3 regions of the Mesorhizobium sp. M0166 genome follow, and region 2 is predicted to be linked to each of the others. Evidence: predicted binding sites of a transcription regulator. Region 2 holds the regulator's gene; each other region holds the start of a gene.
The links. Region 2 encodes HrcA, which represses chaperone genes, less so after heat shock. Its sites were predicted from a motif close to GTTAGCACTCNCNNNNNGNGAGTGCTAAC; they were not measured.
Positions count from the first base shown of each region.

Region 1: a site for HrcA is predicted at 5,614-5,642, ahead of NKJ46_RS15755 (co-chaperone GroES). Genes of this name have one in related genera too.
Region 3: a site for HrcA is predicted at 5,399-5,427, ahead of groES (co-chaperone GroES). Genes of this name have one in related genera too.

Region 1 is NZ_JAMYTD010000012.1:97,042-104,277, forward strand. It holds gene NKJ46_RS15730 (transglycosylase domain-containing protein) at 1-1,448, opposite strand, end outside; gene NKJ46_RS15735 (cupin domain-containing protein) at 1,859-2,434, opposite strand; gene NKJ46_RS15740 (TetR/AcrR family transcriptional regulator) at 2,454-3,158, shown strand; gene NKJ46_RS15745 (hypothetical protein) at 3,239-3,400, opposite strand; gene groL (chaperonin GroEL) at 3,479-5,098, opposite strand; gene NKJ46_RS15755 (co-chaperone GroES) at 5,201-5,563, opposite strand; gene NKJ46_RS15760 (hypothetical protein) at 5,808-6,080, shown strand; gene NKJ46_RS15765 (DUF1488 family protein) at 6,077-6,343, shown strand; gene NKJ46_RS15770 (hypothetical protein) at 6,410-6,547, opposite strand; gene NKJ46_RS15775 (hypothetical protein) at 6,591-6,839, opposite strand; gene NKJ46_RS15780 (DUF3168 domain-containing protein) at 7,074-7,236, shown strand, end outside.
Region 2 is NZ_JAMYTD010000008.1:45,514-52,749, forward strand. It holds gene NKJ46_RS12135 (glutathione S-transferase family protein) at 1-51, opposite strand, end outside; gene cysK (cysteine synthase A) at 225-1,205, opposite strand; gene NKJ46_RS12145 (LysE family translocator) at 1,373-1,990, opposite strand; gene NKJ46_RS12150 (PQQ-dependent sugar dehydrogenase) at 2,078-3,433, opposite strand; gene NKJ46_RS12155 (hypothetical protein) at 3,533-3,730, opposite strand; gene hrcA (heat-inducible transcriptional repressor HrcA) at 3,767-4,879, opposite strand; gene rph (ribonuclease PH) at 5,024-5,740, shown strand; gene NKJ46_RS12170 (VOC family protein) at 5,773-6,183, shown strand; gene rdgB (RdgB/HAM1 family non-canonical purine NTP pyrophosphatase) at 6,183-6,860, shown strand; gene hemW (radical SAM family heme chaperone HemW) at 6,857-7,236, shown strand, end outside.
Region 3 is NZ_JAMYTD010000003.1:360,290-367,525, forward strand. It holds gene NKJ46_RS06320 (HlyD family secretion protein) at 35-1,213, opposite strand; gene NKJ46_RS06325 (MarR family winged helix-turn-helix transcriptional regulator) at 1,210-1,689, opposite strand; gene NKJ46_RS06330 (LysR substrate-binding domain-containing protein) at 1,847-2,755, opposite strand; gene NKJ46_RS06335 (FAD-binding oxidoreductase) at 2,906-4,294, shown strand; gene NKJ46_RS06340 (bifunctional helix-turn-helix transcriptional regulator/GNAT family N-acetyltransferase) at 4,335-5,270, opposite strand; gene groES (co-chaperone GroES) at 5,489-5,785, shown strand; gene groL (chaperonin GroEL) at 5,848-7,236, shown strand, end outside.

The DNA.
Region 1 (7,236 bases), on a different contig from region 2:
ATCGCCTCGGCCATCGCCTTGATCGGCTTGATGCCGAGATAATCCTTGGCCAGCCGCACCGGCACCGTGTTGATCGATTTGGCCATCGCCGTGATCAGCGTGACGTTGCCGGCCGACCCGCCATTGTAATTGTGGGGCGACCAGCTGCCCCAGGAGATGGGTCCGCCGGAAACCACCGAATCCGGCGTGAAGCCATGCTCCATCGCTGTCGCATAGACATAGGGCTTGAACGAGGAGCCGGTCTGGCGAAGTGCCTTGGTGGCGCGGTTGAACTGGCTGGCGCCGTAGTCGCGGCCGCCGACGATCGCCCTAACCGCGCCATTGGTCTCGATGACGACGATGGCGCCCTCGGTGACGTTGTATTCCTTGCCGAACTGGCGGAGGTGGAACTCCATCGATTCTTCGGCTGCCTTCTGGATGTTGGCGTCGAAGGTGGTGTGGGCGACAAGCGAGTGCGGGCCGCCATTGGCGGCGATCTTCTTGACCTCGTCGAAGGCCCAGTCGAGATAATAGTCGGGGCTCTTCTGCTCGCCACGGTCGACGATTTCGGCCGGGTGCAATCTTGCCTGCAGCACCTGGCCTTCGGTCATGAAGCCGGAATCGACCAGGTTGGACAGCACCACGTTGGCCCGCGCCCGGGCAGCGGGCAGGTTTATGTGCGGCGCGTATTTGGTCGGCGCCTTGAACAGGCCGGCCAGCATCGCTGCCTCGGCGAGGTTCAGGTCCTTGACGCTCTTGCCGAAATAGAAATCGGCTGCGGCCTCGATGCCGAATGTGCCGCCGCCCATATAGGCGCGGTCGAGGTAAAGCTGCAGGATTTCCTTCTTCGACAGATTGGCTTCGAGCCACAGCGACAGGAAGGCTTCCTTGATCTTGCGCTCGAACGTCCGTTCATTTGTCAGGAACAGGTTCTTGGCCAGCTGCTGGGTGATGCTCGATCCACCCTGGACGACGGAATTTGCCCGCACATTCTCGAATATGGCGCGCGACAGGCCGAGCACATCGATGCCGTAATGGTCGAAGAAACGGCGGTCCTCGGTGGCCAGCACCGCCTTGATGACATGGTCGGGCATCTCGTCGACCGGCACCGAATCGCGTTGGATAATGCCGCGCTGGCCGATCTCGTTGCCGTAGCGGTCGAGGAAGGTGACGGCGAAGTCGCCTTGCGTGCGCCAGTCGCCGGCGGTTATCTGGAAGGCCGGCAAGGCCAGCGCCAAAAGCACGACGATGCCGCCGGCACCGAGCGTAAAGCCTTCACTCAACAGTTCGATCAGGCCGCGGCGCCAGCCGCCGACGCGGAAACGCCGCGAGAAGATGGTCGCCGCCTCCCAGAACTGGCGCGCCCTGAAGCCGACTTCGTAGGCCGAGGAATCGATCCACGCATCCACCGCCAGCAGCCTTGCGGCGATTGGACCTCTTCTCTTGCGTGGTTCCAAAGGACTGGCCATTCCAGGATCCGGCTGCGGCGATGCCGCCAACTGAGAAACCGCATGCCGGCAATTTCACGGCGGCGCGCCGCTATGACTATTCGTCCATTTTGGCGCTGCCTACAAGGGCGATGAAGATGAGGGCGATGAAGATGAGCGGGAGGTTTGTCGAAGGGAAGACGGCTCCCGTGCGGCGTCAGTGAGATGCTGACGGCCCTGCGCGAGAGGCGCCGGTGCGCGCCGTCATCCGCTTCGTTGCGACGGTCGTCAAGAACCGTGCCGGGCTGATCAGCGGCGAGACGCGATAATGGCCTGGTACCGCCGCCCGCACACCCAGTGATTTTCAGCGGAATCAGTCAAACCTTCGCGGGTCTGCTGCAGCGGCCTGCCGTCGCGAACGGCATGCACTCGCAAGGCGATCAGGCGTGTATCTATTTCTGCCGTGCGACCGTTGCAGCGGCGGTGCGTGCGGATGTCAGTCCAAATCGGGTGCAGAGGCCTGGAACACTATCGAAGTCCATATCCAGTTCGTACTTCCGCAAAAGTTCGCCCGACTTTGTTCTGTCTGGCCAGATGACGGCCAGTTCGCGGAAATAGTTCTCGAAGCCAGCGGGCGAAATCACCTCGATGATTTCGCACTGCGTGTCGCCCGCGTTCCAGAACGTATGCCATTCGCCTCGCGGCTTGAACAGCCATGTGCCCGGCCCGGCGGTAACAACGTTCTCTCCAAGCAACGCGCCCAAACTGCCGCTCAGCACATATGAATATTCGTCTTCACGGTGATGCCGGTGCAAGGGCGCGGCCAGCGCACGAGGGGCGAGCGGATGGTGCACGATGGAGAAGCGCTCCCCGGTGTGGAATCCGTCTATCTTCCAGTGGATGCCGAAACCGCCCAAGTCAAAGCGGTCACCAGCTCCAGGCAGAATTGTGATGGGGTCCGATGAATGGCTGTGAGGCGAGTAAGCCGTCGCACGTTGGAGGCTTGGATCAGGCACTGCGCGTTCCATATCATCCTCCTGAAAATGGGTGTACGCTGCCGATCACCCATTTCTACGAGCCATTCACACCCAAGTCAATATCGGTGATCATATGAGTTCACTGAAAGAAGGCCAGCGTCGCTCATACCGGCTGCAGCGACGCGCGATCAAGCAGGCCGAGACCCATCTTGCGCTCACCCGCGCAGCATTCGATCTGCACAGTTCGGTGGGTCCATCGCGAACGACGGTGAGCGCCATCGCCGAGAAAGCGGGGGTGCAACGGCTAACCGTCTACCGCCATTTTCCCGACGAGGAAGCGGTCTTCAATGCTTGCTCGGCATATTCGTTCGGCCAGGACCCGCCCCCCAACCCTGAAGCCTGGCGATCGATCGTCGAACCGGAAGTCCGGCTCCGGACGGCGCTTTTCCAACTGTACAGCTACTACAGGCGCAAGCGGCAGCTCCTAGCCAATTTGTATCGCGATGCCGAAATGCCGGTTGTCGCTGCCGCGCTGGCCCGCCGGCGAGAGGTTCTCGCAAAAGGCGTCGCGATCCTTTCACAAGGCTACCTCGACCCGGATGGCGGAACTGCAAGGTTGCTCGTTGCCGCGATAGGACATGCGCTGGACTTCACGACCTGGCTGTCGCTTGTCGAGAACCACGGCCTCTCTGACGAAGAGGCGGTGGAAACCATGCTCGTCCTCGTCCGCAGCGTCAGGTCGAGTTTGCGGGATGCCGAGGTAACAAGCCGTTGACTTGACAACCGTCGGCGCTGGAAACGGATGCCTGTAGACTTTTAGCCGCCGGTCTCATGATCTGACGCTGATCTCGCGGATCACATGGGACGCTTGTCCGCGATCTTTTTCGGGTCGCGGCCTATTGTGCCGGCGTCGGCTTTCCTGTGCTTGTCGGCAAGCCTGCGAATGCGATCGAAGCGGCTTTCCTCGGCCACTTTGGTCTTCGCCGCCGCATTTGGCTTCGGGACGAATGCGATCATGGATCGATCTCCTTGCCGAGGGGCACGCCGGGGAAGATACCCCGGCGGCTGTCTTTCAGGCTTGTTTCCGGCAGCTGGTCAATAGCCCATGCCGCCGGTCGAAGCAGCGGCTTCCTTGGCTGAAACGTCGGTGATCATGGCTTCAGCAGTGATCAGGAGCGCCGCAATGGAGCCCGCGTCCTGCAGCGCCGTCCGCACCACCTTAGCGGGGTCGACGATGCCGGCCTTGATCATGTCGACATAGACTTCGTTCTGGGCATCGAAGCCCTGGTTGTGGTCCTTGCTATCGGCGAGCTTGCCGACGACGATCGAACCTTCGACGCCGGAATTCTCGGCGATCTGCCGGATTGGCGCTTCGAGCGCTCTCGACACGATCGAAATGCCCGCCGTCATATCGGCATTGGCTCCGGTCAGCCCGTTCAGCACAGCCCTGGCGCGCAGCAACGCGACGCCGCCGCCGGGAACGATGCCTTCTTCGACGGCGGCGCGCGTGGCGTTCAGCGCATCGTCGATGCGGTCCTTCTTTTCCTTGACCTCGGATTCGGTGGCGCCGCCGACGCGGATGACGGCAACGCCGCCCGCCAGCTTGGCGAGACGTTCCTGCAGCTTCTCCTTGTCATAGTCGGAAGTGGTTTCCTCGATTTGCCCCTTGATCTGCTGGACGCGCGCCTGAATCGTGGTCTTCTCGCCGGCGCCGTCGATGATCGTGGTGGTGTCCTTCTCGATCAGCACGCGCTTGGCGCGGCCGAGCATGTCTATGGTGATGTTCTCCAGCTTGATGCCGAGATCCTCGGAAATCATCTGTCCGGCGGTAAGCACGGCGATGTCTTCCAGCATCGCCTTGCGGCGGTCACCGAAGCCAGGTGCCTTGACGGCCGCGACCTTGAGGCCGCCGCGCAGCTTGTTGACGACCAGCGTCGCCAGCGCTTCGCCCTCGACGTCCTCGGAGATGATCAACAGCGGCCTGCCGCTTTGCACCACGGCTTCGAGGATGGGCAGCAGCGCCTGCAGATTGCCGAGCTTCTTTTCGTGGATGAGCACGTAGGGGTCTTCCAGCTCGGCGCGCATTTTTTCGGCATTGGTGACGAAATAAGGCGAGAGATAGCCGCGATCGAACTGCATGCCTTCGACGACGTCGAGTTCGGTTTCGGCGGTCTTGGCCTCCTCAACGGTGATGACGCCGTCATTGCCGACCTTGTCCATCGCCTTGGCGATCATGGCACCGACGCTGGTGTCGCCATTGGCGGCAATGGTGCCGACCTGCGCGATCTCGCCTGAGGACTTGACCTTCTTGGCTCGGGCCTGGATTTCCTTGACGACGGCGCTGACGGCAAGGTCGATGCCGCGCTTGAGGTCCATCGGGTTCATGCCGGCGGCGACGAATTTGGCGCCCTCGCGCAGGATGGAAGCGGCAAGCACTGTGGCGGTGGTGGTGCCGTCGCCGGCGAGGTCGTTGGTCTTCGAGGCCACTTCGCGCACCATCTGTGCGCCCATGTTCTCGAACTTGTCGGAAAGTTCGATTTCCTTGGCCACCGTCACCCCGTCCTTGGTGATGCGCGGCGCGCCATAGGCCTTGTCGATGATGACGTTGCGGCCTTTGGGGCCGAGCGTCACCTTGACGGCGTTGTTGAGGATTTCGACACCGCGCAGCATGCGGTCACGCGCGTCGGTGGAGAATTTGATTTCCTTGGCAGACATGATTTTTTCCAGTTCGGTTGGTCGTGGCAAGACGCTTGCAGCGCGCCTGAATCAAAGCTTGGAGCATCCTTTGCGCGCCCGGTTGGGCGCGCGGCATTCCAATCAGGCGGCCTTCTTGGCAGCCACGCTCTTGGCAATGATGCCCATCTCGCTCTTGTCGATGATGCCCATCTCGCTCTTGTCGATGATGCCCATGATGTCGGCCACCTTCATGATCAGAAGGTCCTCGCCGTCTATCTTGACCTCGGTGCCGGACCATTTGCCGAACAGGATGAGGTCGCCGGCCTTGACGTCGAGCGCCATCAGCACGCCGCTTTCGTCCCGCGCACCCGGCCCGACGGCGATCACTTCGCCTTCCTGCGGTTTCTCCTTGGCATTGTCGGGGATGATGATGCCGCCCTTGGATTTGGTGTCGCTTTCGGCGCGCCGAATGACGACGCGATCGTGGAGTGGCCGGAATTTCATGGGGACTCTTTCTGGGGCCGGCTTAGGCGGCCGCCCCTCTCTATAGGCGCTCTGGCACTCGATTGATAGGAGTGCCAAAAAATATTCATAGGGCATGTCAAATATTGAATGTATTATTTTGCTTGGCCATCCCCCGGTGTTCGGGGCCTTGCCGAATATTAATGAAATTGAATTTCTGTCCTTGAACACCTATTTTACGGTGAAGCTCACATTCACGACTTTCGCTGCAAGGGAGATTTTACCGATGGCCGAAGGCAATCAGAACATCATGGAAAAAGCTCAGGCTCGCTTCATGGAAAATCAAAAGAAAACAGCGGAGCGGAACAAAGCAACTGCCGAATATCTCTCGGAGGCGAAGGCCAGGATGATCAAGACGGCGAAGCTGAGGGAATTGCGACTGGCCAAGGAAGAGGCGGATCGCGCGGCGGCAGCTCTGAATCCGGTCGCCCCAAAGAAGAAGCGGGCGGCGCGGACAGTCAAGCATGCCGTATCCGCATCGACGGAGGCCAAATCATGAGCCTGACATTTCCCAATCCCAGCCGCAGCTACGACGAGGCAAGCAAACGCATCCGCTTCGTCGGCCATGACGGCATGTTCCAGATTTCCTTCTCGGTCGCAACCGATGCCATCTCCAAGATGCAGCCGGGAACGGCGGCCTCGGAAGCTACCTACCTGGCGGCATTCGACACGGCTTCCAACTCGATCCACGATGTTGCCAGGAATGCCTATGCCCGCACCCGCAGGAGCATATATGTGCTGACTGCGGCCGATTTTCGCTAGATCCGTCGCGATCCGTCCACAAGACGCTTTCTCGGCGCTTCCGGTCCGCCTTCGCCCGCCGCGATGTCACGACTGTTCAGCCGATCGACCGCCCGCATCGCGCGTGTTTATGCCGACCATGGGTTGCTGCTTGAGCTCGACCGGCTGGCCGGTGACGGTCCAGCAGTGAGAACGTTCCATACGCAGCGCGTAGCGGTTTGCCATCTTGGCGTCCTTTAGTTCCGCCCGATCGATGAGTGTCGCTCGGTCAGGCTTGGGCGACGAAGAATACTGCCGCCAGGACAAGCACCGTCCACAAAACGACGGACAGCTTCAGGGCCAGGCTACCGTGCGCCGAGAGCACCTCCCGCGTGCGGTTGACCAAATTTTCGATGGTCATCGACATGGTCGGCGCCGCAATCGCGACCGTCGGCGCCCTGAACCCAAGCTTTCCGAAAACAGGCAGCAGCGGTGGCTCGCGTACGAAAACGACCTCGAATGTTTGGAAACCAGACATCTTCATAGCATCGTTCTTCGAACTCCCTGCATGCCAAATGAATTCGCGTCACTCTCAAGGGCGTCCGTGGCGCGAAAGGCCGCGGGATCGCGGGTTGCAGGAGTAGGGCTTATTCCTGAGAGCATGAAGGTTCATAATCCGCATGAGACGCGCTGATTCGAGCTTTGCCGGGATGCCTTCATGCAACGCAGCTACGCAGCCGGGAGGTCGACGCGACGGGCGAAGGGAAAGACGATGACCGCGCCGGCCGTCGAATTGCAGAGGGCCATATTCGAGGCAGTGAACGGCGATCCCGACCTGTCGGCGGCACTGGGCGATGCAAGACTGTTCGACCATGCGCCGGAAAATGTTGCGTTCCCCCACATGACCTTCGGCCGCACCAGCGTCTACGATTGGG
Region 2 (7,236 bases):
CGCCTCGACGACAAAGCCGCCGGTATTGGCACGCGTATAGAGCTTGTACATGAAGTCCTCCGCCAGGCAGCGACGATTTGATACGGAAGTGACCCGCCGCTCAAAGCGAACGACGCCCGCCACAGGTGGTTTTTCAGCGGTCCACGCCGAAGCGTTGATACAGAACGTTTGATGCCGGAGGGCATCGCGAAGGATCGCTACGAACCGGTCAAAAACGCTCGTGTCTAAGCGCCCAATCCCTCAAACAGGATCGTCGAGAGATAGCGCTCGGCGAAGGAGGGGATGACGACGACGAGGTTCTTGCCCTTGTTCTCGGGCCGCGAGCCGACGACGATCGCCGCTTGCAGGGCGGCACCCGACGAGATGCCGACCGGCACACCTTCGAGCCGAGCGACGAGCCGTGCATTGGCAACCGAATCCTCGTTCGAGACCTTGACGATCTCGTCATATATCGTCGTGTCGAGGATTTTTGGCGCGAAGCCGGCGCCAATGCCCTGGATCTTGTGCGGGCCTGGCTGGCCGCCCGACAGCACCGGCGAGGCTTCCGGCTCGACGGCGACGACATGCACCGAGGGCTTGCGCTTCTTCAGCACCTGGCCGACGCCGGTGATGGTGCCGCCGGTTCCGATGCCGGCAACGAAGATATCGACTTCGCCATGGGTGTCGTTCCAGATTTCCTCGGCCGTGGTGCGGCGATGGATTTCTGGATTGGCCGGGTTTTCGAATTGCTGCGGAATGACAGCGTCGGGCAGCGTTGCCGCCAGCTCGTCCGCCTTGGCGATGGCGCCCTTCATGCCTTTCGGCCCTTCGGTCAGCACCAGTTCGGCACCGAGCAGCGCCAGCATCTTGCGGCGTTCGACGGACATGGTTTCCGGCATGGTCAGGATCAGCTTGTAGCCCTTGGCGGCGGCGGCAAAGGCGAGCGCGATGCCGGTATTGCCCGAGGTCGGCTCGATCAGAGTGGTCTTGCCGGGCGTGATCCTGCCCGAAGCCTCCAATGCCTCGATCATCGACACGCCGATGCGGTCCTTGACCGAGGCGATCGGGTTGAAGAATTCGAGCTTGGCCAGCAGATTGGCGACGACACCCTTCTCCCTAGCGAATTTATCAAGCCGCACCAGCGGTGTGTCGCCGATCGTCTCGGTGATCGAATTGTAGATGCGGCCACGGCCGGGCACGTGTGTGGGGGTGGCGGGCTTGTTCATTGATTTTCCTCCCAAAGGTCAAGCGGCAAGAGTCGGGGCGGGCATAGGATAGAGCCATCCACCGCGCAAGATAGGCTGTCGATCGAAAAATATCCGAGTGAAGTTCGTGCTGAATACCCCCGCCCTTGCAAGGCGTGGCAATCGTTGGGCGGATTGGTGAAAGAGATCTATTGGCGGGCGGCAATTGCCGCGGCCGCACCGACCATGAAGCCGGCGGCGGTGCGGTTGAGTGCCCTCAGCGCCCGCGGCGACTTCAGGAACCAGCGCGCCTTGGCCGCCAGCGCCAAATAGGGCACCAGCACCACGAGCAGGACGACGATCGTGATCGCGACCAGGATGCCGTAATCGGCCAGCGTGATCGTCTTCAGATCGACGATGGTCGGGGTGATGGCGAGATAGAAGATCATCGTCTTCGGATTGCCGAGCGTGACCGCGAGGCCGGCTACGAAGCTGGATGCCAAGCCGCCCTTGCCTTTCTTCGCCTCTACCGTCTCCGGCGTGATGCCGCTCGTCCAGAAACGCCAGCCAAGAAAAGCGAGGTAGGCGACGCCCAGCCATTTGATGGCCAGGAAGACAATGCCGAAGGTTTGTGCGACGAAAGCCAGGCCGAGCACCACGGCAGTGAGATAGGTCAGGTCGCCGAGCATCAGCCCGAACGACATGGCGAGCGAAGAGCGGAAGCCGGAACCCAGCGCACGCGCAACAAGCGCGGTGACGCCTGGGCCGGGGATGGCTGCGGCGATGCCGAGGGCGGCGCTATAGGCGAGGAACCCGGTGAGTGTCATGATTCGCGCTTGTCGCACAATGTTGAGGTTGGGTGAATTCCCTCGGCCCGAATTCGATTGCGCCAGCGCAGCAGGCGCCACCGCCGTTCAGGAGCGGCCGTCTTCGTAGGTAACGCGCCAGATGGTGCCGTTGCCGTCCTCGGTGACGATCAGCGAGCCGTCCTTGGCCATCGCGACACCGACCGGGCGGCCCCAGACGGCGTCGTTCGAGATGACGAAGCCGGTCATGAAGTCCTCATATTCGCCGGTCGGCTTGCCATCCCTGAATTTGAGCCTCACCACCTTGTAGCCGGTCCTGGCGCCACGGTTCCACGAACCATGCATGGTGACGAAAGCGTCACCTTGGTAATCCGTCGGAAAGTTCTTGCCGTCGTAGAAGGCTATGTTTATCGGCGCCGAATGCGCCTGCATCAATACATCGGGGACAGTGGCCTTGCCGGCGAGGTCTGGCCGCTCGCCCTGATGGCGGGAATCCTCGTTATTGCCGATGTAGTACCAAGGCCAACCATAGAATCCGCCGTCCTTGACCGCAGTTGCAAATTCGAACGGCACGTTGTCGCCGAGTTCGTCGCGCTCATTGACGACGCACCACAATGCGCCGGTGGCGGGCTGCACAGTCATGCCCGTACAGTTGCGCAGGCCGGTGGCGACCGTTCGGGGGTTTTTCCCATCCGGATCGAAGGCGAGCACGTCGGCACGGCCGTCCTCGGAGCCCCAGGCCGCCCCGAGCGGCTTTGATTTGGCCCAGGCGTCGAGGCCGCTATCCGGCTCCTTGCCTATGTCCTCGGCGACGTTCGAGGCGGAGCCAACCGACAAATAAAGGGTTTTGCCGTCCTCCGAAAAGGCGATGTCGCGGGTCGTGTGACCGCCCGACGGGATTTTGGCGACAATGGTTTCTGGTTTGCCGGATGTCTTCAGGTCGCCGTCGCGATAGGGGAAGCGGACGATGCTGTCGCTGTTGGCGACATAAACCCATTGCGGTTTGTCTCCTGGCGGATAGAAGGCGATGCCGTAGGGATAATTGAGCCCCTTGGCGAAGATCGCTTTCTCGATGGGCTTGGCGCTGCCCTCGGCGAGACGATAGACGCGTATTTGGTCGGCATGGCTGTTGGCAACAAAGAGGTCGCCATTCGGAGCGACGCGCACGACACGTGGATTGACGATGCCGGATGCGATCATTTCAGCCGAAAAGCCCGGCGGCAATTCTGGCTTGGCGCTTTCGGGCCGTTCCGCCACGCCGGCGCCGTTCGAAGCGGATTGGGCGGGGTCGGCTGCCGGCATGTCTTGCGGCCCGATCAGGCGGCGGACGCCAGGCCTGTCGGCGTGCCAATCGCCGAACGCGGCTTCGCCTTTGAGCACATTCTGGTCCGCCTGCTGGGCGGCTGCCGGTGTCGCAACAAGGAGGGCAGCGGCAACGGCCGCAAAGCCGCCAGATCGGATCATCAACGTCCTCCGGGATTCGCCTCGAACAGGGCAAACGGCATCAGGCATTGATCGTTCCAAGCGGTCGTCCAGCACACGAGGATTTGAAGCCGAACCCGTTCAGTTGCCAGAGGCGTAAAAGTCGTCGTCGAGGCGCTTTTCCAGCGCGACCAGATCGGCCGGCAGCGGCAAACCCATCGCCCGCATCTCTTGCAGCTTCTCGCGCAACTGCTCTTGCACCTCGTGCTGATCCTCTGGCTGGTTGATCATTTCTTCGAGCAGCAGACTGATCTGGGCCTTGAACGATTCCAGCGCCATTCTTTTCTCCTCCTTGCGGCAGGCCCGCGGCGGCTCCTAGCTCAGCATGCGCGAAATCAGCTGCGCGGTATAGTCGACCATCGGTACTATGCGCGCATAATTCAGCCGCGTCGGCCCGATGACGCCGAGCGCACCGACGACGCGTGCGTCCTTGTCGCGATAGGGCGCCACTACCAGCGAGGAGCCAGACAGCGAAAACAGCTTGTTTTCCGAACCGATGAATATACGCACGCCCGGGCCTTCCTCGGCGAGGTCGAGAAGCTGGATCAGCCCATCCTGCGTCTCCAGATCCTCGAACAGATGCCGCAACAACTCTATGTCGGCCTGGGCAGTGACGTTTTCCAGGAGATTGGCGCGGCCGCGCACGATAAGCCGCCCAGGCACGCCGCTTTCAGCGCCTGCCCAGACCGCCAGGCCCTTCTCGACCAGATCCTGCGACAGCGTGTCGAGGGCTGCCCTGGTCTCTTCCTTGATGCGGGCGATCTCGACCCGCGCCTCGGCCAGGGTGCGGCCGCGGATATGGGCGTTGAGGAAGTTGGAGGCTTCGTGCAATTGCGAGATGGTGATGCCGGCGGGCAGATCGATGACGCGATTTTCGACGTCGCCGTTCTGCGAGACCAGCACGGCCAGCGCCTTGGTCGGCTCGAGCTGGATGAATTCGATGTGCTTAAGCGCCACCTCATTCTTGGCGGCGAGCACGAGGCCGGCGCCGCGCGACATGCCGGACAGCATCTGGCTGGCCTCGGTCAGCATATGCTCCAGCGTCGCGCCCGAGCCGGAGGCGCGCACCTGCGCCTCGATGGTGCGGCGCTCCTCGTCGGAGAGGTCACCAAGTTCCATGAAAGCATCGACGAAGAAGCGCAGGCCTGCCTGGGTCGGCAGCCGGCCAGCCGAAATGTGCGGCGCATAGATCAGACCGAGATGCTCAAGGTCGCTCATCACATTGCGGATGGTGGCCGGCGACAGCGACGACGGCAGGATGCGCGACAGGCTGCGCGAACCGACCGGCTCGCCATCCCTCAAATAGGAATCGACGATGCGCCGGAAGATGTCGCGCGAACGCATGTCGAGCGATTGAAGCGCGGGCGATTGCAGCGCGTGCGACGGGAGCACGTGCGACTGCGAGCCGGGATCGACTGCCTTTGTCATTTCGAGCCAAACCTCCGCCCCGAAGATATAGACTTCCGCGGCGGCGGCGCAACCGGTCCATTTTCCTTTGCGCCTCACGTCCCGTGCGGCTACAAGCCGGCCAAGATTCCCCGGCCAAGATTCCGAAGAAAGAAAGAAGCCTGAATGCGCCCTTCCAAACGCCAATTCGACGAAATGCGCCCCATCTCCTTCGAGCGCGGCGTCTCCAAGCATGCGGAAGGCTCGTGCCTGGTGAAGTTCGGCGACACGCATGTGCTGTGTACGGCCAGCCTGGAGGAAAAGGTGCCGGGCTGGATGCGCAACTCCGGCAAGGGCTGGGTGACGGCGGAATACGGCATGCTGCCGCGTTCGACCGGCGAGCGCATGCGCCGCGAGGCTTCGGCTGGCAAACAAGGCGGCCGCACGCTGGAGATCCAGCGGCTGATCGGCCGCTCCCTGCGCGCCGTGGTCGATCTGCAGGCCCTCGGCGAGCAGCAGATCACCGTCGACTGCGACGTGATCCAGGCCGACGGCGGCACGCGCACCGCTTCGATCACCGGCGGCTGGGTGGCGCTCTACGACTGCCTGCGCTGGATGGAAGCCCGCCAGATGGCGAGCTTGGGCAAGGTGCTGAAGGATCATGTCGCGGCGATCTCCTGCGGCATCCATGATGGTCAGCCGGTCATCGATCTCGACTACATCGAGGATTCCTCGGCCGGCACCGACGCCAATTTCGTCATGACCGGCAAAGGCGGCATCGTCGAGATCCAAGGCACGGCCGAGGGCGAGCCGTTCTCGGAAGAGCAGTTCGCGGCGTTGATGGAGCTCGCCAAGAAAGGTATTCAGCGCCTGGTCAGCTTGCAGCAAATGGCGGTGGCTTAGCTGCCTTCAATATTGATGAGATTGGCGATCCTGTGACTCCTTCCGCAATCCTGGAATCAGCACTCTACGTGACGGACCTTGCTGCCGCGGAACGGTTCTATTCGGGCGTGCTCGGGCTCGATCTGCTCGGCAAGGTCGATGGCAGGCATCTCTTCTTCCGCTGCGGCGACGGCGTGCTGCTTATCTTCAATGCCGAGGCGACCAAAGTGCCGCCGCCGGCCGACGCCAAGGTCAAAGTACCGCCGCATGGCGCGGTCGGCGAGGGCCATCTTTGCTTCGCCGCAAGCGCGGATGAAATCCCACGCTGGAAAGCGCATCTCGAGGCGAAAAAAATCGCCATCGAAAGCGAGTTCGAATGGCCGCAGGGCGGCTGCTCGATCTATATTCGCGACCCGTCGGGCAATTCGATCGAATTCGCCGAGCCAAGAATCTGGGGCACCTGATGCATTCGCCAGCTGTTCATTCGCCAACTGTTCACTCGCTTGACGGGCATAAGATCGTCGTCGCCAGCCATAACGCCGGCAAATTGCGGGAATTCGCCGATCTGATGGCGCCATTCGGCATAGAAGCGAAGTCCGCAAAGGAATACGGCTTGCCGGAGCCGGACGAGACCGGCACCACTTTCGAGCAGAACGCCCTCATAAAAGCCTTGGCTGCCGCCAAGGCCACTGGATTGCCGGCGCTGTCGGACGATTCCGGCCTGTGTGTCGATGCGCTCGACGGCGCACCCGGCGTCTACACCGCCAACTGGGCTGAGACGCCGGACGGCTCCCGCGACTTCGGCATGGCCATGCAGCGCACGGAAGTGGCCTTGCAAGAAGTTGGCGCGATCACGCCTGCCCAGCGCAAGGGCCGCTTTGTCGCGCTCATCTGCCTGGCCTTTCCCGATGGCCAGGCGGAATATTTTCGCGGTGAGGTCGACGGCACGCTGGTGTGGCCGCCACGCGGCGAGCTCGGCTTCGGCTACGATCCGGTGTTCTTGCCCAACGGGTTCGAAAAGACCTTCGGCGAGATGAGCGCGGAGGAAAAGCATGGCTGGAGGCCCGGCCAGCCAACCGCATTGTCGCACCGTGCCCGCGCCTTCCAGAAATTCGCCCAAGCCCGATTGGCCGCCGCATGACCATGCTGCTCGACCGCAGGCCTGGTTTCGGCGTCTACGTCCACTGGCCGTTCTGCGCGGCCAAATGCCCCTATTGCGACTTCAACAGCCATGTCCGCCACCAGCCGGTCGACCAGGAGCGTTTTGCCCGCGCCTTCGAGACCGAGCTGGCGACGATGCGCGGTCGCACCGGGCCGCGCGAGGTGACCAGCATCTTTCTTGGCGGCGGCACGCCGTCGCTGATGAAGCCGCAGACCGTGGCGGCGGTGCTGGATGCCGTGGCGAAGAACTGGACGGTGCCCGACGGCATCGAGGTGACGCTGGAGGCCAATCCTTCCTCCGTCGAGGCCGAGCGCTTTCGCGGCTATCGCGCGGCCGGCGTCAACCGGGTGTCGCT
Region 3 (7,236 bases), on a different contig from region 2:
TCGCTGTTTGCTATGCGGCCGCTACCAGGCCTCTTTACTTGGCCTCGCCTGCCGTGGCGCGGTGGAAAATGCTCGGCAGCCCGCGGGAAACGCCGGTGTCCACCGTGACCGTCGCGCTCATGCCGGTGCGCAGCGCCGTCTTGGCGTCGGCATCGGCCAATTCCAGGCGGACCGGAATGCGCTGCGTCACCTTGACCCAGTTGCCGGTGGCGTTCTGCGCGGGCAGCAGCGAGAACTCGGCCCCGGTGCCGGCGCCGATCGCCTTGACGGTGGCTTCGAACGTCTTGCCCGGATAGGTATCGACCGCGATTTCGGCCTTCTGGCCCGGCTTCATGTTGGTGAGCTGGGTTTCCTTGAAATTGGCGTCGACCCAGGTGTCGCCGATCTCGACCAGCGAAAACAGCGGCGTGCCCGAACCGACATACTGGCCGACCTTGAACGAAGCGGCCTGGCTGATGATGCCGTCGGCAGGTGCCTTGACCGTGGTCTGGACCAGATCGTAGGCCGCCTTGTCGCGTGCGGCGAGCGCCGCCATTACCGTTGGATGCTTGTCGGTCTCGATGTCGGGATTGCCGCCAAGTGCCGCCTTGGCGCTGACGATCCCTTGCTGGGCCACGGCCAGCTGCTGCTTGGCCTTGTCGAGGTCGTTCTTGGCTTCGTCCAGCGACGACTTGGCGTTGATGCCCTTCTGGGCAAGGTCGGCGGCACGGTCATATTGCGACTGCGCGTACTGGACCTGGCTTTCGTCCGACTTCTCCTGCGCCAGCGCCTGGCTGTAGGCTGCACGCAGCTGCTCGACATTGAGCCGTGCGCCGGCCACCGCCGCGTCGGCCTGGGCCAATGCGATCCGGTAGGGCTCGGGATCGATAGCAAACAACACGTCGCCCTGCTTGACAGACTGGTTGTCGAAAATGTCGACCTGAACGATGCGACCCGCCGTATCGGCGGCTATCGATACCTTGGCCTGCTGCAGATTGGCGTTCTCGGTCTCCTGATAGCGGCCGCCGGTCACCCAGACATAGCTGCCGCCGGCGATCAACGCAGCCGGCAGCACAAACATCAAAAGGAAACGGCCGGCACGGCGCTTCTTCTTCGGCGCCACCGGCGCTGGAGCTACCTGCGGAGCCACCGTTACCGGAGCTGCCGCCGGCTTCGCGGGAGCTTCCATCTCCAGCTTGGCCGCATTCTCATCTAGTTTGGCTACCGCGTTCATGCTGCTGCGCCTTCCGTATTCTTCACTTTTTCCGAGGGCGGCGTCTCACCATCTGCAAGATTCTGCACCATTGTCTCCAGCGCCTTGACCAGGACGCGGCGATCTTCCGGCGAGACGCCAACGAGCGATTCCTCATAGACCTCGCCGGCAAGGCTCTTGACGTGGGCGTAGGCCGCGTTCGCCTTGGCGGTCGGGAAAATCATGCGCACTCGCCTGTCGGTTGCGTCGGGACGGCGCTCGATCCAGCCGCCCTCCTCCATGCGATCGACAAGGCGCGACACGCTGATCGGCTCGATTTCGAGAAGCTCGGCAAGCCGCGCCTGCGCGACACCCGCCTCCTTGGCGACACGTACCAGAAGCCGCCATTGCGCCGAAGAAAGGCCGAAACCACTGGCGCGCGCCTCGAAGCGCTTGCGCATCAGGCGCTGCACGTCGTGGATCAAAAAGCCCAATCTGTCGATGCCGTCGGAAACCATGAGCGACATATATAATAAGCGTGCTCATAATTCAAGGAGCCCGGATTATGCCAGAAGCCGGCAAGTGTGCATGGCAGTCAGTGCAGGGCGATCGTGGTTAGCAATTTATTATGTCGAGCGCTTGTGACGAGCGTGCAGAAAATCGGCGTTCAGATGCTCAGGCCATCGATCTCATCCAGGCGGAAAAGGCTTCGATATGCGCTTGTCGGGGGTGATTGGCTACGCAGGCAAGGTAAAAGCCATAGCCTGGCAGAGAGAGATCATGTGCCTTGACCAGCCTGCCGGCCTCGAGTTCGCCACTGACGACCACATCGCTGCAGATAGCGATGCCTTGGCCGGCCGCGACCGCGTCGATCGCGTGCAGCTCTTCGCGGAAGCTTAAGTCCCATGCCTGGTTGGCATTGGGGATGCTGGGATCGATCGAGCGTGCGATCGCCAGCCATCGCTGCCAAGTCGGCGCTTCCGGGTCGCGGTTCGTCCAATTGAAATGGATGAGCGGGTGTTGCAGCAGATCGGCGGCGCGCTCGATCTGTCGGTCGCCTTCCGCGAACAGCTCCGGGCTGCATACCGGAAAGAATGCGTCCCGAAAAATTTCCTGCGCGGGAACATCCCTCGGCATTCTGCGCGCATAGCGGATCGCGACGTCGGCGTCACCGGCTCGCAGGTCCAGAACGGCGTCTGTCCCGATGATCTCCAGTGGAATGTTCGGATGCTGTTCGCGCCACTTCGACAGGCGCGGAACCAGCCATCGGCTGGCAAATGCATTTGGGCTCGTCACGCGCAACGGGCGTTGGCCAACACCGGCCGAGGCTGATGCTATTGCCGCAGCGAAAGCGTCGAAGCCGTTGCAAATTACCGGGAATAGCCGTTCGCCCACGCCTGTGAGCACGAGCGGTCGTGGGCGCCGCCGGAACAGCAGTTGCCCACAGACCTCCTCCAGCAATCGAATCTGGTGGCTGATGGCCGTTGGCGTCACTCCGAGTTCCGTCGCGGCCTTCCTGAAGCTCATCAGCCTGGCAGCGGCCTCGAAGGCGCGAAGCGACCCGAGCGGCGGAAGTTTTCTCATCCAGGCAGTTTAGATGAATTTAGCTCATCCAGCGACTGAGATATTCGATTTTGCAGCGAATGGCGCCGCATGAGATCATTATAATCCGACACATGTCGGTGAACGAAAGCGGCCTGTCCAACCGTGCCGAATCACGAAGGGTGTCCCTCGATGAGCATGTTCAAGCTTATAGACGGTTCCGAGCCGACGTTGCAGGCGCCAGATATCGCCCGCCTCAGGCAGGCGATTCGCGGCGATCTGATCCTTCCGGACGACCCTGGCTATGACCAGGCGCGCAGAGTTTGGAATGGCATGGTCGATAAGAGGCCGGCGGCTATCTTCTATTGCGCCGAATCCAGCGATGTCGTCACGGCCGTCAACTTCGCCCGATCGCAAGGCTTCCTCGTCGCCGTCCGCGGCGGTGGCCATAACGTCGCCGGCAGTTCGGTATGCAACGGCGGCGTGGTGATCGATGTGTCACGCATGAAGCGGATCGAAGTCGACCCGATCCGTCGTGTTGCGCGCGCAGAAGCCGGCTTGAACCTGGGCGAGTTCGACGCAGCCACGCAGGTCCATGGTCTTGCGACGACCATGGGTGTCAACGCGGATACCGGCATAGCCGGACTGACACTCGGCGGCGGGTTCGGCAAGCTTGGCCGCAAACATGGACTGAGCTGCGACAACCTTGTCGCTGTCGAAATCGTGACGGCGGACGGCCGGTTGCTCACGGCAAACGCGGCCGAAAATGCAGATTTGTTCTGGGGCATTCGGGGCGGCGGCGGCAATTTCGGAATAGTCACGACTTTCGAATACAAGCTCCATCCCGTGGGTCCGCTCCTCATCGCGGGATCGATGCTATACCGGTACGAAGAGGCACGCGAAGCGATGCGGTTCTATCGTGCGTTCTCGAGCGGCGCCCCGGATGAGCTGAGCCTGGATGCAGCACTTGTGACGGCGCCCTCGGGCGAACGCTTCTTCAGCATATCGGCGTGCTACATCGGCCCACTCGACGAGGGCCAGCAAATCATTCAACCTCTGAGAGAGTATGGCACGCCGGTTGAGCGCCGGATTGCTCCTGTCCCCTATCTTCAAATCCAATCGGCCGCGGACAGCCTCTTTCCGCGCGGTCGGCGCTACTACTGGAAGGCGCAGTTCATGCGCGAAATCACAGATCAGGCGATCGATACCATGTTTGCGGCTTACATGACTGCACCCAGCGAATCGCTTCTGGTCCTGCAGCAGGTTGGCGGCGCCATCTCGCGAGTACCGATGGACGGAACGCCCTGCGCCAACCGAGATGCACTTTACGATTGCTTCCCGATATCGATCTGGGACAATCCGTCTGACGACGAAACGCACATCCGATGGGCGCGTGAGCTGTGGGATGCAATGAGACCGTTCTCGACCGGCGGCGTCTATGCCAACAATCTCGGCGACGAGGGCACTGATCGGGTTCTGGCAGCTTACGGCGAGAATTATCCGAAGTTGGCCGCACTAAAAAACAAGTATGATCCTACCAATTTCTTTCGCTTGAACCAAAACATCAAGCCTGCGACCTGAGCGACCGCCGCAGGCCGATGCCCGAAATTCTGCAGCGCTGCTACAACTCCAAATCCCAGTTCTGGCCGACCAGATCCTTGCCGAAGGAATGGTGGCGCTCCTCGTTGGTCAATTTGAAGCCCGCAGCCTCATAGATGTGGCGGGCGGCGGCGAGCACGTCGTTGGTCCACAGCGTCAGTGTCCCGTAACCCGTGGCGCGGCAAAAGCCGACACATTCCTCGACCAGCCGCTTGCCGATGCCGAGGCCGCGCGCCGACGGCTCGACATAGAGCAGGCGCAACTTCGCCACCGCGTCCGACTGGCGCACGACGAAGACCGAGCCAACGACCTCCCCTTCCCGCTCGGCGATCCAGCTGCGTTCCCATTTCGGATCGAAGGATTTGACGAAGGCGCCGAGGATTTCGGCGACCAGCGCTTCATAGGTCTCGTCCCAGCCATATTCCTGCGCGTAGAGCAGACCCTGGCGATGGATGATCCAGCCGATGTCGCCGACCTGCAGAGGCCGCAGCGTGTAGGGAATCTTGGGTTCGGCGGTCCCGTCCAGCAGGCGCTGCACCGTCTGCATGGCCTTGACCAGCCTGTCCTGTTCGGCAACCGAAAGCCGTTCGAGCAAAGCCGCGACCTGGTCGTGCGAGCCCTGGTTCAGCGGCGCGAAAGCCTGCCGCCCGGCCTTGGTCAGCGCGATCGACGAGCGCCGCGCATCCGCCTCGATCGTGGCGCGCTCGACCAGGTCACGCTCCTCGAACTTCTTCAGCAGCCGGCTGAGATAACCGGCATCGAGGCCGAGATCGCGCGCAAGATCGGTGGCGGTCAGGCCATCGCAATGCGCCAGCTCATAGAGCACGCGCGCCTCGGTCAGCGAGAAGGTGCTTTTCAGCAGCCCTTCGTCGAGCAGCCCGATCTGGCGAGTGTAGAAGCGGTTGAAGGCCCGCACCGCGTCGATCCGCTCCTTGCCTGGGTGACGATGAATGGTCATGGCATCCTCCTCCCGGCAAGATCAGCGATTTAGTTGACTTAGTCAAGGATCATGTTTGAAGCAATTGTCCTGATTATGCCCAGCGGGCGCCTTGACTCACGCGAGCTGCCAGCCTATTTCAGCGCCACGTTAGCACTCCCCCAAGATGAGTGCTAACCACATGTCCGGCGCCGCCGGACGGAGGAACTGTTCTCACCATTCTCATCGAGGAATAAAAAATGGCAAAGTCGAAGTTCCGCCCGCTTCATGACCGCGTGGTCGTTCGTCGGGTCGAATCCGAATCCAAGACCGCGGGCGGGATCATCATCCCCGATACGGCTAAGGAAAAGCCGCAGGAAGGCGAGATCATCGCCGTCGGTTCCGGCGCCCGCGACGAAGCCGGCAAGCTCGTCCCGCTGGACGTCAAGGCCGGCGACCGCATCCTGTTCGGCAAGTGGTCGGGCACCGAAGTCAAGCTCAATGGCGAAGACCTTCTGATCATGAAGGAATCCGACATCATGGGCATCATCGGCTGAATATCGGCCTCACCCTCATTTAAATCTTCGGGCTCAATCCAAGCCCCTGCCAGGAGCTAAAAATGGCTGCCAAAGACGTAAAATTCTCCCGCGACGCTCGTGAGCGCATGCTGCGCGGCGTCAACATCCTCGCCGACGCGGTGAAGGTCACGCTCGGCCCCAAGGGCCGCAACGTCGTCATCGACAAGTCGTTCGGCGCACCGCGCATCACCAAGGACGGCGTCACCGTCGCCAAGGAAATCGAGCTTGAAGACAAGTTCGAAAACATGGGCGCGCAGATGGTCCGCGAAGTTGCTTCGAAGACCAACGACATCGCCGGCGACGGCACCACGACCGCGACCGTTCTGGCACAGTCGATTGTCCAGGAAGGCCACAAGGCGGTTGCCGCCGGCATGAACCCGATGGACCTCAAGCGCGGCATCGACCTCGCCGTCGCCGACGTCGTCGCGACGCTGATCAAGAACGCCAAGAAGATCAAGACCTCGGAAGAGGTTGCCCAGGTCGGCACCATCGCCGGCAATGGCGATGTTTCGGTTGGCTCGATGATCGCGGAAGCGATGCAGAAGGTCGGCAATGAAGGCGTCATCACCGTCGAGGAAGCCAAGACCGCCGAGACCGAGCTCGAGGTCGTCGAAGGCATGCAGTTCGACCGCGGCTATCTCTCGCCCTACTTCGTCACCAACGCCGAGAAGATGGTTGCGGATCTGGAAGACGCCTACATCCTTCTCCACGAGAAGAAGCTCTCCAACCTGCAGGCCATGCTGCCGATCCTCGAGGCTGTCGTGCAGACCTCGAAGCCGCTGGTCATCATCTCGGAAGACGTCGAAGGCGAGGCCCTGGCCACGCTGGTCGTCAACAAGCTGCGTGGCGGCCTGAAGATCGCTGCCGTCAAGGCGCCGGGCTTCGGTGATCGCCGCAAGGCCATGCTGGAAGATATCGCCATTCTCACCGGTGGCCAGGTCATCTCCGAAGACCTCGGCATCAAGCTCGAGAATGTCGGCCTCAACATGCTCGGCCGCGCCAAGAAGGTGTCGATCTCCAAGGAGAACACCACCATCGTCGATGGTGCCGGCAAGAAGGCCGAGATCCAGGGCCGCGTCGCCCAGATCAAGCAGCAGATCGAGGAGACCACCTCGGACTACGACAAGGAGAAGCTGCAGGAACGTCTCGCCAAGCTGGCGGGCGGCGTTGCCGTCATCCGCGTCGGCGGTGCGACCGAAGTGGAAGTCAAGGAAAAGAAGGACCGCGTCGATGACGCCCTCAACGCGACCCGTGCGGCCGTCGAAGAAGGCATCGTTCCCGGCGGCGGCGTCGCACTGCTGCGCGCTTCGCTGAGCATCAAGGCAACCGGCGCCAACTCCGACCAGACCGCGGGCATCAGCATCGTGCGTCGCGCGCTGCAGGCTCCGGCCCGCCAGATCGCGGCCAACGCCGGTGCGGAAGCATCGATC